Regions from separate parts of the Caballeronia sp. LZ001 genome, predicted to be linked through region 2. Evidence: predicted binding sites of a transcription regulator. Region 2 holds the regulator's gene; the other holds the start of a gene.
The links. Region 2 encodes FliA, which starts transcription of late flagellar genes. Its sites were predicted from a motif close to CTAAAGTTTNNNNNNNNNNNGCCGNTA; they were not measured.
Positions count from the first base shown of each region.

Region 1: the regulator FliA is predicted to act here: its motif matches at 3,660-3,686, upstream of P9292_RS30545 (DUF4088 family protein).

Region 1 is NZ_JARTVX010000004.1:4,173,509-4,180,482, forward strand. Features, by position in the region: gene P9292_RS30530 (hypothetical protein) at 1-175, shown strand, start outside; gene P9292_RS30535 (hypothetical protein) at 249-509, shown strand; gene P9292_RS30540 (ATP-dependent helicase) at 618-2,783, shown strand; gene P9292_RS30545 (DUF4088 family protein) at 2,808-3,572, opposite strand; gene P9292_RS30550 (AzlD domain-containing protein) at 3,719-4,051, opposite strand; gene P9292_RS30555 (AzlC family ABC transporter permease) at 4,048-4,734, opposite strand; gene P9292_RS30560 (CreA family protein) at 5,001-5,480, opposite strand; gene P9292_RS30565 (FCD domain-containing protein) at 5,770-6,516, opposite strand; gene P9292_RS30570 ((Fe-S)-binding protein) at 6,645-6,974, shown strand, end outside.
Region 2 is NZ_JARTVX010000004.1:3,350,040-3,357,013, reverse strand. Features, by position in the region: gene P9292_RS26620 (aromatic ring-hydroxylating dioxygenase subunit alpha) at 1-600, opposite strand, end outside; gene P9292_RS26615 (diguanylate cyclase) at 804-1,898, shown strand; gene P9292_RS26610 (RNA polymerase sigma factor FliA) at 1,993-2,724, opposite strand; gene P9292_RS26605 (MinD/ParA family protein) at 2,743-3,663, opposite strand; gene flhF (flagellar biosynthesis protein FlhF) at 3,656-5,440, opposite strand; gene P9292_RS26595 (thiamine pyrophosphate-binding protein) at 5,845-6,974, shown strand, end outside.

The sequences.
Region 1 (6,974 bases), 820 kb from region 2:
ATCGAAGAAGGCTTCGCAGGCCGACCTGAAGGCCGCGAACAAGCAGGCGAAGGCGCAGTACAAGGAGCAGGTGCGTAACGCGAAGATCAATCGCAAGGCGGATAAGGACGCCGCCAAGGATGAGTTGAACGCGACGGAATCCAACACGCCGAAGGACACGGGCTTGCAGCATTGATTTCGATGCGTTGGACGCGCGCCGCAGTGCCGTGGCGCGCGCTTCATGAGGCTTGAGAAAGGGAGGACACACCATGACTCGATCGAAGAATGCAGTGTTGGCCGCCGTGATTGCCGGGACGCTTGCGAGTGTCTCAGTGGTTTCGTTCGCGCAGACGACGAGCGATCAGCAGCCGAGCAGCGCGGACAAGAAGGCATTGAAGAAGCAGGCCGAGGCCAACAAGGACGCGGCCGTCGCTCAGGCCAAGGCCGACAAGAAGAAAACCGAAGCGCAGTCGGAAGCGAACGAAGCGGCTGCGGATGCGAAGCTCAAGAACGCGAAGAAGGCGGATTAGCAGGACGGTTGTTCGGGTAGTGCGAATGGTCCATTCGGGTGCAACCCGCTGGGCCGTTTTTTTTGCCCAACCAACCGGTGAGCGCAAACCCTTGCGTCTCCAGTCTGTATGGATATACAGTACACGTCACACTTTTTTGCGCCACTTCCCGTGCTGACGCTCCCTGAAGAAACCGCCACCGCCGACGCAGCCGAAGCCCAGGTCGCCGCCTATCTCGCCAAGCTCAACGAGGCGCAGCGCCACGCCGTCGAATTCGGCGTCGATGAACCCAACCGCTGCGGCGGGCCGCTTCTCGTCATCGCGGGCGCGGGGTCTGGCAAGACCAACACGCTGGCGCACCGCGTCGCGCATCTGCTGGTGAAAGGCGCCGACCCGCATCGCATCCTTTTGCTTACTTTCTCGCGCCGCGCCGCCGTCGAGATGACGCGTCGCGTCACGCGCATCGCCATGAACGCGCTGGGCACCAAGGCCGCCATCGCGCAAGGTCTCACGTGGTCGGGCACGTTCCATAGCGTTGGCGCGCGTTTGCTGCGCGATTACGCCGATCTCGTCGGGCTCGCGCCGTCGTTCACCATCAACGACCGCGAAGACTCCGCCGATCTCATGAACCTCGTGCGCCACGAACTCGGGTTATCGTCGAAAGAGAAGCGCTTTCCCGCCAAGTCCACGTGCTTCAGCATTTATTCGCGGGTGGTCAACACGGGCGCCTCGCTTGCCGCCGTGCTGGATCAGTCGTATCCGTGGTGCCGCGAGTGGGAGGCGGACTTGAAGCGTCTCTTCGCCGCCTACGTCGCGGCCAAACAGACGCAAAGCGTGCTCGATTACGACGACCTCTTGCTTTACTGGTCGCATCTCGCGGCCGAGCCGACGATCGCCGCCGATCTGTCGAGCCGCTTCGATCACGTGCTCGTCGACGAATATCAGGACACCAACCGCCTTCAGGCCACCATTCTTCTGGCGATGAAACCGGACGGCCGCGGCCTTACCGTCGTCGGCGACGATGCGCAGTCCATCTACTCGTTTCGCGGCGCGACGGTGCGCAATATCCTCGATTTTCCGCGGCACTTCGACCCGCCCGCCGCGACCGTCACGCTCGATCGCAACTATCGTTCGACGCAGCCCATTCTCGAAGCGTCCAACGCGGTGATCGGCATGGCCACCGAGCGCTATACGAAGAACCTCTGGACCGACAAGGCATCCGCGCAAAAACCGCGCGTGGTGAGTGTCGCCGATGAAGCCGATCAGGCGCGCTATATCGTCGAGCAAGTGCTGGAGGCGCGCGAGGGCGGCATGAAGCTCAAGTCGCAGGCCGTGCTGTTTCGCGCGGCGCATCACAGCGCGACGCTCGAAATCGAACTCACGCGCAAGAACATTCCGTTCGTGAAGTTCGGCGGGCTCAAGTTTCTCGACTCCGTGCACGTCAAGGACGTGCTCGCCGTATTGCGCTGGGCGGAAAATCCGCGCGATCGTGTCGCCGGCTTTCGCGTGGCGCAATTGCTGCCGGGCGTCGGGCCGGCCATCGCCGGGCGGCTGCTGGACAGCGTGGCGCAAGCCGAACGTTCATCGAATGCGATTGCCGCCTTCCATGCGCCCGCCCGCGCCAGCGAAGACTGGCCGCGTTTCGTCGGCCTGATGGCGAAACTCTGCGGCCGCGAGAGCGGCTGGCCGGCGGAGTTCGAAATGATCCGCCGATGGTACGAGCCGCATCTCGAACGCAATCACGAAGACGCGGCCATTCGTATTGGCGACGTATTGCAGATGGAGAGCATCGCGTCGACCTATCCCACGCGCGAGCGGTTTCTCACCGAACTCACGCTCGATCCGCCCGATGCGACCAGCGACGAGTCCGGCGTGCCTCTCATCGACGAAGATTATTTGATTCTCTCGACAATCCATTCGGCGAAGGGGCAGGAATGGCGCAATGTTTTCGTGCTGAACGGCGTGGACGGCTGCATTCCATCCGATCTGGGCACGGGTAGCGACGAGGAAATCGACGAAGAGCGGCGGCTGCTTTATGTAGCGATGACGCGCGCGAAGGAAGATCTGCATATCGTCACGCCGCAGCGCTTTTACGTGCACAACCAGACGCATCTGGGCGACCGGCACGTGTGGGCGCAACGCACGCGCTTCATTCCGCAGCATCTGATGCAGAACTTCGAAGCCACCGCGTGGCCGCCGGTTCCGGTCGCCGCCGCGCCGACGGCGGCGGGACTCGCGGCCGCGGCTAAGGCGAAGATCGATATCGCGGCGCGCTTGAAGGGGATGTGGGATTAGCGGTAAGCGGCGCCCGGTCCACGCCTAACGCTGCGCCCGCGAAGTCTTCGGCACGCGCGGCGCCGGCGCAAAGATGCTCCGTAGCCATGCGGCAAACCGCGTGAACCCATCATAAGGTTCATCGACAAACAACTCCGGCCGCAGCGAGCGAATGTATTCGAGTACCTGCTGCGCTTCCTGCTTCTGAATCGACCCATAAAAAATGCCGAGCCGCAGCAGACAGCGCAATTCACCGAGCTTCTCGCGCGCATTCGAGCCAACGCTGTTTTCCACCGCGATCTTCGTCTCATAGGTGCGCTGACGCAGCGAATCGGCGAGGCGCCATGCGGGCGTCTGCATCTTCTCCTCGACTTCGCGGATATCCATCGCGGCTGACTTGATCTGCGAGGCGAGCACATCGACTTGCGAAGCATCGCCCTTCGCCTCGGTGACGATGGCCGTCGCCCATTCGCGCGATGCCTTCACGAGATCCTCGGCGTTCCAGTCCGAGCGGATCGCGAACGCGAAACCGTGTTCGGCCGCCTGTCGGATCAAAATCTCGACGACATCCGGAAATTCCTTGTCGAGCGCGCGCTTGGCCCACGCGTACTGGCCTTGCGACAGCATGCGCTGCACCGCCTGCTCGGTCAGCGGCGTCGGATTGTCGAGCAGCTTGGCGCGCAGAAAGTCCTCGAACGTCGGCGTGACGAACTGCGGGTCGAGCTTGAGCGACAGGCGCATGAACGCCTCATAGTCGCGATGCAATGAAGCGATGGTCTCGTCGCGAAACGATAGGGTTATTTGACGCATGTTGGTTCCCGGTTCCGCGCTCGGATGGCCCGATGGCGGGAAATGCCTTTGGCGTCCGCTTCGACGGCGGAGTCCATTCGTTTCTGATAACGGCGTTACAGCCGGGAACTTGAGGGTGTTCTGAAAGCCGTTGCGCGAAGAAGCCTTTAACGCAAGACGACGAACTGCCAAACGAAGAAAACCGCGAGCGACACCCCGATGGTAAGTAAGGGCCGCCTGGTCCACGCGCACACGGCCACCGCAACCACGGCGGCCACGAGTTGCGGGTTGCGCCACGTGATTTCCGCGCCGTTGCCATGCGGCGAGACGGTCATCGGCACGATGATCGCGGTCAGCACCGTCACCGGCACGAAGCCGAGCGCCGTGCGCACGATGGGCGGAAACGGCAACCGCTCGCCCAGCACGAAGACGGCCGCGCGGATCAGATACGTGACGAGCGCCATGCCGAGAATCAGCAGCACATAGTTCGATGTGGTCATCGTGCGCGCTCCTTGCGGTTATCGCCGTTCGATTCACGCTCGCGTCGTTCCATCAGCGTGATCGCCATGCCGACTCCGATTCCCACCAGCACCGCCGCAAGCAGGCCGAGCTTGTACGGCCAGTCCTGCCACGCGAACGACAGCACGCCCGATGCCATCGCCGCCGCGACAAAGCGCACGGCCACCAGTTGCGGCACGATGATGGCGATGAACGTCGCGACCATCGCGAAGTCCAGCCCGAGCGACTTGAGCCCTGGGAATGCGGCGCCGAAGAGCAAGCCGACGAGCGTCCACAGTTGCCAGTTCAGATACATCGAGAGGCCGGAGCCGAAGAAGTAGTGCGGGCCGATTTCGCCCGGCGCGCGCTTCTGGTAATGCGCGTAAGCGACGGCGAACACTTCGTCGGTGAGCAGACCCGACAGCGTCCAGCGCCAGCGCGCGGGCAGATGCGCGACATAAGGCGCGAGCGTCGCCGAATAAAGGACGTGCCGCAAGTTGATGACGAAGGTCGTCGCCCAGATCACGATGAAGCTCGCGTGTCCCGCGATCATGCCGATGGCGATGAACTGCGCCGAGCCCGCGAACACCGCGAGCGACATCAGCTGGCCGTGCCAGAGCGTGAGCGGGCTCGCCGTGACGAGCGTGCCGAAGATGACGCCGAAGGGCGCGGCGCCGACCATCATTGGAATGGTGTCGCGCGCGCCGGCGGCGAATTCCCGCAGCGCGGGGCTGGATACTGCTTTCAAATCGTGCCTCCGTTATAAGCCAATATGAGCGCTTGGGCATTCATATCGGTCGCCGGGAGGATAAGGCATGCAGTAAGCATCGGGCTTGTACGATCGTGCGGCGCTCGTGGCTCGCGTGATGGTTTCAACCAGCCTGCCGGCAAGTCGTACAGTTTACAACTTCATTGTGGGCGCGGCGGGGCGCGCGCATCGCTTCACTTCCTTCACTTCACGGGAATGGTCGTGCCTTCGGGAACCGGCACCGCCGTCACGCTGTTCTTCGGGCTGCCGGTCGCAATGCGGTCGCTGTAGGTCAAGTAGACGAGCGTATTGCGTTTGGCGTCGACCACGCGCACCACGTGCAGCGTCTTGAAGATGAACGACATGCGGTCGGAGAAGACATCGGTCTTCTGCTTGAGCGGCTGAGTGAATTTGATCGGCCCGACCTGACGGCAGGCGATAGACGATTCCGTCGGATCTTCCGCGATGCCGAGCGTGCCTTTCACGCCGCCCGTGCGCGCCCGCGACACGTAGCAGGTGACGCCCGCGACGAGCGGATCGTCATAGGCTTCGACGGTCACGCGGTCGGAACCGGTGAAACGGAAATTGGTGTTGACGCTCGCGATTTCCTCGGCCTGCGCTGTGGCCGCGCCGAACGAGGTAACGAGCGCCGCAGCGGTAGCGGTGAGGAGAGTGCGGTTCATCGTGATCCTTCGGAAAAAGAGAAAGGGCGTCGTATTGTATCGACGCCCTTGCTGTTTTCCCGCAAGCATTCGGCCAATCGGCGATTCAATGGAAGATCAAATACAGGATCACCAGAACCACGACCGGCACACCGAGCAGCCATCCGAGTAGGTAAGGCATGTCGTCCTCCTTCGCGTGTTGTTTTTGACGATTCCAGTATCGCGAGGAAGCGCGCGCGGCGTTAGCCGCGTGTGTCCTAAATACGTGTAGGCGCAGTCCTATGCTCTCTTACCGGCACGTTACGATTGGTCATTCCATCACGCGAATCCTGCGCGCTGGCTGATCCCGATACAGCGTGCGCACGTAATCGAGATGCGCTCCGGCGCATTCGCGGGCGCGGGCGGGGTCGCGGGCGGCGATGGCATCGAACATGGCGCGATGCTGGGCGAGCAGGTTCGCTTCGACTCCATCGTCGTAATCGACCAGACGGTGCGATGTCAGCATGGACTCGCGCACCAATTCGTTGAGACCGTGCATGACGTGCGCCAGCGCGACGTTGTGCGTGGCGTCGGCGATAGCCAGATGAAACGCGGCGTCTTTTTCGGCAATGCGCGTGCTCTTGTCGGCCACCGCGGCTTCGAGCGCCTGGAATGCATCGGCGATGCGCGTCAGATCCGCCTCGGAGGCGCGCTCGGCGGCGTAGGCAGCGGACAGCGTTTCAAGGCCATGACGCAATTCGAGGACATCGGCGCTGGCGTTGGGTTGCTGTTCGAGGAGTGCGGCGAGTGGATGCGACACGAGCGGCGCCGTCACATCCGACACGACGAAGCCGCCGCGCGCCACCGCGCGGATGAAGCCGTCCGACTCCAGCCGAATAAGCGCCTCGCGCAGCGACGGCCGCGAAACGTTGAGTTGTTCCGCCAGATCGCGCTCGGCGGGGAGGCGCTGGCCAGGCAGGAGCGTGCCGTTCGAGATCAACTCGCGTATCTGCCCCGACACCACGTCCGACAAGCGCACGCGGGCGTAGGAATGCGAGTGGACGGGCTGAAAAGGCATCGTTCGAGCAGTGGAGGTAAATCGGGACTTTCGGAGTTTGACACGAAAGGGCCATCTCTTTAAAGTCTTGGTCAGACCAAGCTTACCAAAATCCGGCCCCCAATCCTCAAGTCGCCGTTTCGGATCCCATGAAAGTCGCCCTGTTTGTGCCCTGTTTCATCGACGCCTTCTATCCGCAGATCGGCGTCGCCACGCTGGAACTGCTCGAACGCCTCGGACTCGATGTCGATTACCCGCAGGATCAAACCTGCTGCGGCCAGCCGATGGCCAATAGCGGCGCTCACAAGGAAGCCGCAGGCGCCGAGCGCGTGTTTACGCGCAACTTCGCGGATTACGACTACGTCGTCGGACCGTCGGCGAGTTGCGTGCATCACGTGCGCGAGCACTTCACGGCCATCGAACAGACGAGCGCGGTATCGAAGGTCAGAAAAAACACCTACGAGCTCGTCGAATTCCTG
Region 2 (6,974 bases):
CGGCTGCCAGAAACGGCACTGGCGCGCTTCGAGTCCGTCGGCGCTTTCCATGACTTCATAGTCCGGCACTTCGGTATGCGCATCCTCGCCGAGAATGCCCACGTGCACGAACGAAAAATGCGCCATGTCCAGGAAGTTTTCGACGACACGCGGCGCGGACGACTTCACCGTCTGCGGCGCAAGGTTGATGCGCCGTCCGCCCGGAATCGCGGCTTCGGGAAAGAAATCGAGCGCGTGCGCGGGCTCGCCGAAGCACATCCACACGACGCCGTATTTCTCCTCGGCGACGAACGCGGTGGCGCACGCGCGCTTCAAAGGCCGAAGCGACGGATTCGACGGAATCAGCACGCACTGACCAAGCGTGTCGTAGCGCCAGCCGTGATACGGACACACGAGCTGATCGTTCGTCACCGCCCCCAGCGACAGTTGCGCGCCGCGATGCGGACAGTAGTCACGCCAGACATGCGCCACGCCTTCGGCATCGCGCCAGACGACGATGCGCTCATCCGCGACGATGAACGCTCGCGTCGAACCCGCCGGCACGTCATCGCCATTACAGACCGCCAGCCATTCGCCAGCGAGAGAAAAGTCGTCGCTCATAGCACTGAAGCATCCGCAGAAAACGCCGTTAATCATCTGTCCGAGATGCGTTCTTACACGATTCACAGCAGCTTGGCAAAACGTTGCAAAATACCAGTCGTCGGAGACGAACATCGCGACGGGGCCGCAATAAGACAAAAGCGCGACAGCAAAGACACGCGCAAAAGACCATAACAGCAAGAAATCACCACCAGGGGTTCAGTATGGAGCAGGCGCATCAACCGGCACGCCGGGCCTATGCCTTCGCATGGTCCGGCAACCGGAATCCCGAACGCGAGCAAGCCATGCTGCGTATCGGGATGGGAGCGGCAGTTCTGCTGGCTTATGCGGTGTATGCGTGGCGGCACCCTTCGGCCAACGCGTCGCTGATCACGCGGTTGATCGCGCTCTACGTGTCCTACGGTGCAATCACACTATTGCTCGTCAGCCGGATGATGGCGCTGTCCAACGTCCGGCTCGTCATCACCACTATCCTCGATCAGGCGTTGCTCGGCGCCATGCTCTTTCTCTGCGGCACGCTCGCCTTGCCGCTGCTGTGGGTGGTGTTCTGGTTTCTGATCGGCTCGGGATGCCGCTACGGCAAGCGCACGCTCGCCATTTCGTGCGCGATGGCGCTCGTCGCGATCGTCGCGCTGGCGTTGTGGCAACCGTGGTGGGTGGCAAACCGCGCCGCCGCGCTCGGGCTCGCGCTGAGCGTGCTGGGCGCGTCGGTGTATCTGAGCGTGCTGGTCGACAGGCTTGGCAGCGCGAATCGCGTGCTGGCGCGGCAGGCATCGACAGACCCGCTCACGGGCCTCTATAACCGTTACGCGCTCGAACAAACCGTGAATCGCGCGATGTCCGCGCCCGAAGCCGCCGACGCGAATACCAGCGCACTGCTACTGATCGACCTCGACGGCTTCAAGGGCGTGAACGATACCTACGGTCACGCAGTCGGCGACGTGCTGTTGCAGTCGTTCGCGCAATTGCTTGCACGGCGCATGCGCAAGACCGACACCATCGCGCGGCTGGGCGGCGACGAGTTCGTCGTGCTCGCGCGCAACATGCGCGATCGCAGCGCGGTGCTCACGCTCACCGATGGCATCCATTCGGCGCTCGCCGACCTCACGCTGGTGCAGGAGCGCCCAGTGAGCGTATCGGCGAGTATCGGCGCCTGCTTGCTGTCGAGCGCGGCAGAAGCGCATGACGCCGATATCACCGCCGTGCTGAGAGCCGCGGATCGCGCGATGTATCGCGCAAAGAGTCTCGGCGAAGGCAAGACGGTGTTCGCCGAGGCGCGCGACTTCGAGATGCATTGAGCCCATCCGCGCGCATTCGAGCGCCTTTGCAAAGGCAAAAGCAAAAAGCGCGCGGCCCCGGTTCGGGGCTTCGCGCGCCTCTACAACGCGGAACTCAGGCCTCGACGCTAGTCCACGACTGTTCCCGCAGCTTCGCACGCAAACGCGCCACGGCCTGGCTATGCAACTGGCACACGCGCGACTCGCTCACTTCCATCACCGCGCCGATTTCGCGCAGGTTGAGGCCCTTCTCGTAGTACAAGCTCATGAGCAGCTTCTCGCGCTCCGGCAACTTGTCGATGGCTTCGATCAGCGCGCCGCGCAGACTGTCGTCCAGAAGCGCCGACAGCGGGTCCGAACGATCGACGCAGTAACGGTCGAGGAACGGCTCGTCGTCCGCCGAGCGGTCGAAGTCTTCGTAATAGATCAACTGGCTGCCGTGCAAGTCCTGCAGCATCGACTGATACTCGTCGAGCGGCATCTTCATGTGCTCGGCGACTTCGGTCTCGCTGGCTGAACGGCCAAGGTTCTGTTCCACCTTGTGTACCGCCGACTCCACTTCGCGCGATGTCTTGCGCATGCTGCGTGGCAACCAGTCATTGGCGCGCAACTCGTCGAGCATGGCGCCGCGAATACGCTGACTTGCGTAGGTTTCGAACTGGGCGCCCTGATCTTCCTTGTAGCGGCTAGCCGCATCGAGGAGGCCAATCATGCCGGCCTGGATCAGATCGTCGAGATCGACGCTCGCCGGCATCTTGGCGACGAGCTGGAGTCCGAGGCGGCGAACGAGCGGCGCATATTTCGTAAGCACGTCGGACTGCGAGAGTTTGCCTTGGGCGTTATACATCCTGTTCACCTTTCAATATCACATCGACGCCGTGCTGCTCATTGCATGATCAGAAAACGCCGCCGCTCGGTGCGCCGCTTTCCGTCCGCTTTCACCAGACTCGCCAACCGGAATGTGCGCGTCGTACTGGCTCGCTTCGTCGCCGCGCGAAAACGGCGCGGGACGCATCGGCCAGTGCAGCAGCTCGGCTGCGATGTAGCGGTAGTCGCGCGCCGCGGCCGTAGCCGGAAACGCTTCCACCGCACACCGAGAGAGCTCCCTCGCCCGAGCGACGCGCGCATCCTCGGACACATACCCTGCCTGCACGAGCGAAACGGCCAGATAACGGCTCGCGACACCCGAGAGGTTGTCGAACGCGATCGCTGCATCGGCTGCGTCCTGCACGTGATTCATCAGCACGCGGAACTGGCCGATCGCGTGGGCGTAGTGCAAGCGCTTCATGCACGCATACGCCTCGGTGATCGCCGACGCGGCTACCCGCGTCACTATCAGAAAGTCATGCGCCTGCGCCGCGAGCGACGAGAGCGCGCCATTACGATCGAGTTGCGCATCGATCAGCACGATATCCGCGGGGCCGTCGAGCAGCGCGCGTGCTTGCGCTGCGTCGTGGCTGATACGTTCATCGCGCGGTGCGGCGATCAGCGAAAAACCCATCGGCGTGCGCACCGCGACATCCTGCAATTCGCGACGGCCGGACATCACCGCCGAGAGCGCGCCCGCGCCATCCACACCCGCCATGCGGCTGACCGAGCCCGCGTTATGCCGCTCGTCGATGACGAGCACATCCTTGCCATGCACGGACAACGCCGCGCCGAGGTTCACTACCGCCGACGTGCAACCGATGCCCGCCGGTCCGCCCACTACAGCCACCACGCGAGAACTGGCGCGCGTCAGCAGCCTTCTCAGGCCTTCAGCCTGATCGAGCACGAACTTATCCAAAATGGACTCCATGCAGTTCGGTCGTGGCGCGTGCGGACAGTGCGGACAGAAGCGCCGGCACATCGTCGTCTTGCGGCACGAAAGGCGAGCCATCGCGCGGAATGCAGAACGCGCTCTTGATGAGGAAACGCTTGGTTGCGACGTACAAGTTCTCCGGCACCTTCTGACCGGTCGATACGTAATGCACCGGCAGCTTGTAGCGGATGACCGTATCGAGCACGCTGCCGAGGTTGGTCGCCTCGTCGAGCTTGGTCAGAATGCAGCCCGCGAGCGGCGGCTGGTCCGGCGCACTCTTGTAAGCCTGCACGACTTCGTTGAGCGTGTCGCCGTGGCTCGTGGCGTTCAGCAGCAACAAGCGTTGCACCGGCTGACCCGTGCCGCACAGCATCGCGATCTGGTCGGAGACCGTGCGATCGCGCTGGCTCATGCCGATCGTGTCGATCAGCACGATATGTTTGTTGCGCAGTTCGGAGAGCGCGAGTTGCAGGTCGGCGCCGTCCTTTACCGCGTGCACCGAGACGCCGAGAATCTTGCCGAAGATGCGCAGTTGTTCATGCGCGCCGATCCGGTAGCTGTCCGTCGTCAGGAGCGCGACCTTGCTGGCGCCGAAGCGCATCACACAGCGCGCCGCGAGCTTTGCCGTGGTCGTCGTCTTGCCGACGCCCGTCGGGCCCATCAGCGCGAACACGCCGCCGCGCTCCATCAACGCGTCTTCGCTCGGCATCACCGGCAGATTCGATTCGAGAACTTGCTGCACCCATTCGAGCGCGTTTTCCACGTTCTCCATCGACGGCATGTTGTCGATCACCATGCGCACGAGTTGCGCGGAGAAACCGGCGGCGAAGAGGCGCTTGGTCAAGGCCGAGTTGGTCGGGTTGCGGCGCTGGCGGTCGCCCCACAGCAAACCCGAGAAGTGCTCTTCCATCATCTCGCGCATCGACGAGAGTTCGTTCATCACCGTTTCGTTGACCACTTGCTCCATGCGCGTGCGGATGGCTTCGGTCACGACGGCTGCGGCATTGGCCGGCAAGCCTTCGAAATTGCCCGATGCGGCCGGCGCTTCGTCGGCGGCTTGCGGTGCTGCGTTGATCTTCTGTGCGGCGCGGCGTGCGGCGACTTGCGCGGCTTCACGCGCCCAGTCGGGCGTTTCGATCTTTGCGTGCGCTTGCGCGGCGGGTGCGGCAGGCGCGGCGGCAACCGGCTGCGCGGCGGCTTGTGCACGCGGCGCTTGCTGGCGCGGTGCGTCGGCTGCCTTGACCGATACCGGCACGCCCATGCCGCGTGCAATTGCGGCGGACGGCGTCAGCGGCCGGTTCGACGGCACCGAAGCCTGTTGCGCGATACGGCGCGCATGTTCGATCAACCACGGATTGGAATCGGCCATCGTGCGCGGTGCTTCCATGCGCTCTTCGTCGGCTTGCTCGTCGAAATCGTCGGCGTCGGCGGTGTTGCCGAAGACGGAGGAGAAAACATCGCCGCTGGCGTAGGGGTTCATCGGAGAGCTGGGAGCGGCGGCCTGCTGCTTCATCGCGGCGGCTGCGGCTTGTGCAAGCGCGGCGCGCGGCGTGGCGCTGGCGAACGGCGCGGCGGCGGCTTGTTCGCGTGCGGCCTTCGCGGGCGAGATCGAAGCGAGATCGCTATCCGCGACACCGACGATTTCCACCGATCCATCGTCGAGCGTGCGGTTGGACAACACCACGGCATCGGGTCCGAGCGCTTCACGGACCTGGCGCAGAGCGTCACGACTGTTCGCGCCGATGAATTTACGAATGTTCAAACTGGCCCCCGATGAGGATAGATGCAGCGATATTTGCGAGGCGAGCACCCTTTGGTTATTTCCGTGCCCGCTTTTCAGTGAAGCCATTATTGCGAAGATCACTTCGGGCCTATCGCTGGATAAAGGGTGTGAAAGAGGGGTATTTCGACTGATGGAAACAACCCGGCCGTGCGGATTGCGTCGCGCGTCATGCGGGAAAAAATGCCGGTCTGGCACGATCGACGCGACGGGACGAGAGATGTCGCTTGCCGGTTGGTCCGGCTGTGAGGCGCGCGGCGGCAGGCGCGTCGCGCGCCAAGGCGGCCGGACTGCATCAGCCAGAGTCCCATCCAGCGGCGTAAGCTACGGTCTGCGGCTCGAAACCCGGGCTCACCGATGCTCACTGACAAAGGAGACTTGTTCGCATGGCATCCGCTTCTCATGGCCAGACCACCGGCGCGCGTCTGGTTGTCGATGCGCTCGTTCATCACGGTGTCGAACGCGTGTTCTGCGTGCCGGGCGAGAGCTTTCTCGCCGTCCTGGATTCGCTGCACGACGAAACCAGCCAAATACAGACGATCGTCTGCCGCCACGAAGCCGGCGCGGCGAACATGGCCGAGGCGGTCGGCAAGCTGACGGGGCGTCCGGGCGTGGCTATCGTCACGCGCGGGCCGGGCGCGACGCACGCGTCCATCGGCGTGCACACCGCTTTCCAGGACTCGACGCCGATGATCCTGCTGATCGGCCAATGCGCGCGGGATCACATGGATCGCGAGGCGTTTCAGGAAATCGACTATCGGCGCATGTTCGGGCAGATGGCGAAGTGGGTCGCGCAAATCGACGATCCGCGCCGCGTGCCGGAGTATCTGAGCCACGCGTTCCATGTCGCGACGGCGGGACGTCCCGGCCCGGTCGTGCTGGCGTTGCCCGAAGACATGCTGACCGAAGCGTGCGACGCGGCGCCGCCCGTGCCGCGCTATCAGCGCGTCGCGGCGGCGCCGTCGCAGGCGCAGATCGAGCGCGTGCGCGAACTGCTCGCCAACGCGAAGACACCATTCGTGATCGCGGGCGGCAGCGGCTGGACCGCCGAGGCGACGCAGGACTTCGCGCGCTTCATCGAGCGCTGGCAGTTGCCGGCGGGATGCGCGTTCCGCTATCAGGACACGCTGCATAACGAGCATCCGAATTACGCGGGCGATGTCGGGCTCGGCATCAATCCGGCGCTGGCCGCGCGCGTGCGCGAAGCGGACGTGCTCTTCGTTCTCGGCCCGCGCATGGGTGAATCGACGACGGGCGGCTACACGCTGCTCGACATCCCGAAGACGAAGCAGACGCTGATTCACGTGCATCAGGGCGCGGAGGAACTGGGCCGCGTGTATAGCGCCGATCTGCCGATCGTCTCCGGCATGCCCGAGATTGCGTCGATGCTCGCCGCGCTCGAACCGCCCGCGCAGATCGCGTGGTCGGGCAGCGCCGAGACGGCGCACGCCGTGTATCTCGAATGGCGCAAGCCGCGCCCCATGCTCGGCGATGTCCAGCTCGGCGAGATCATGCG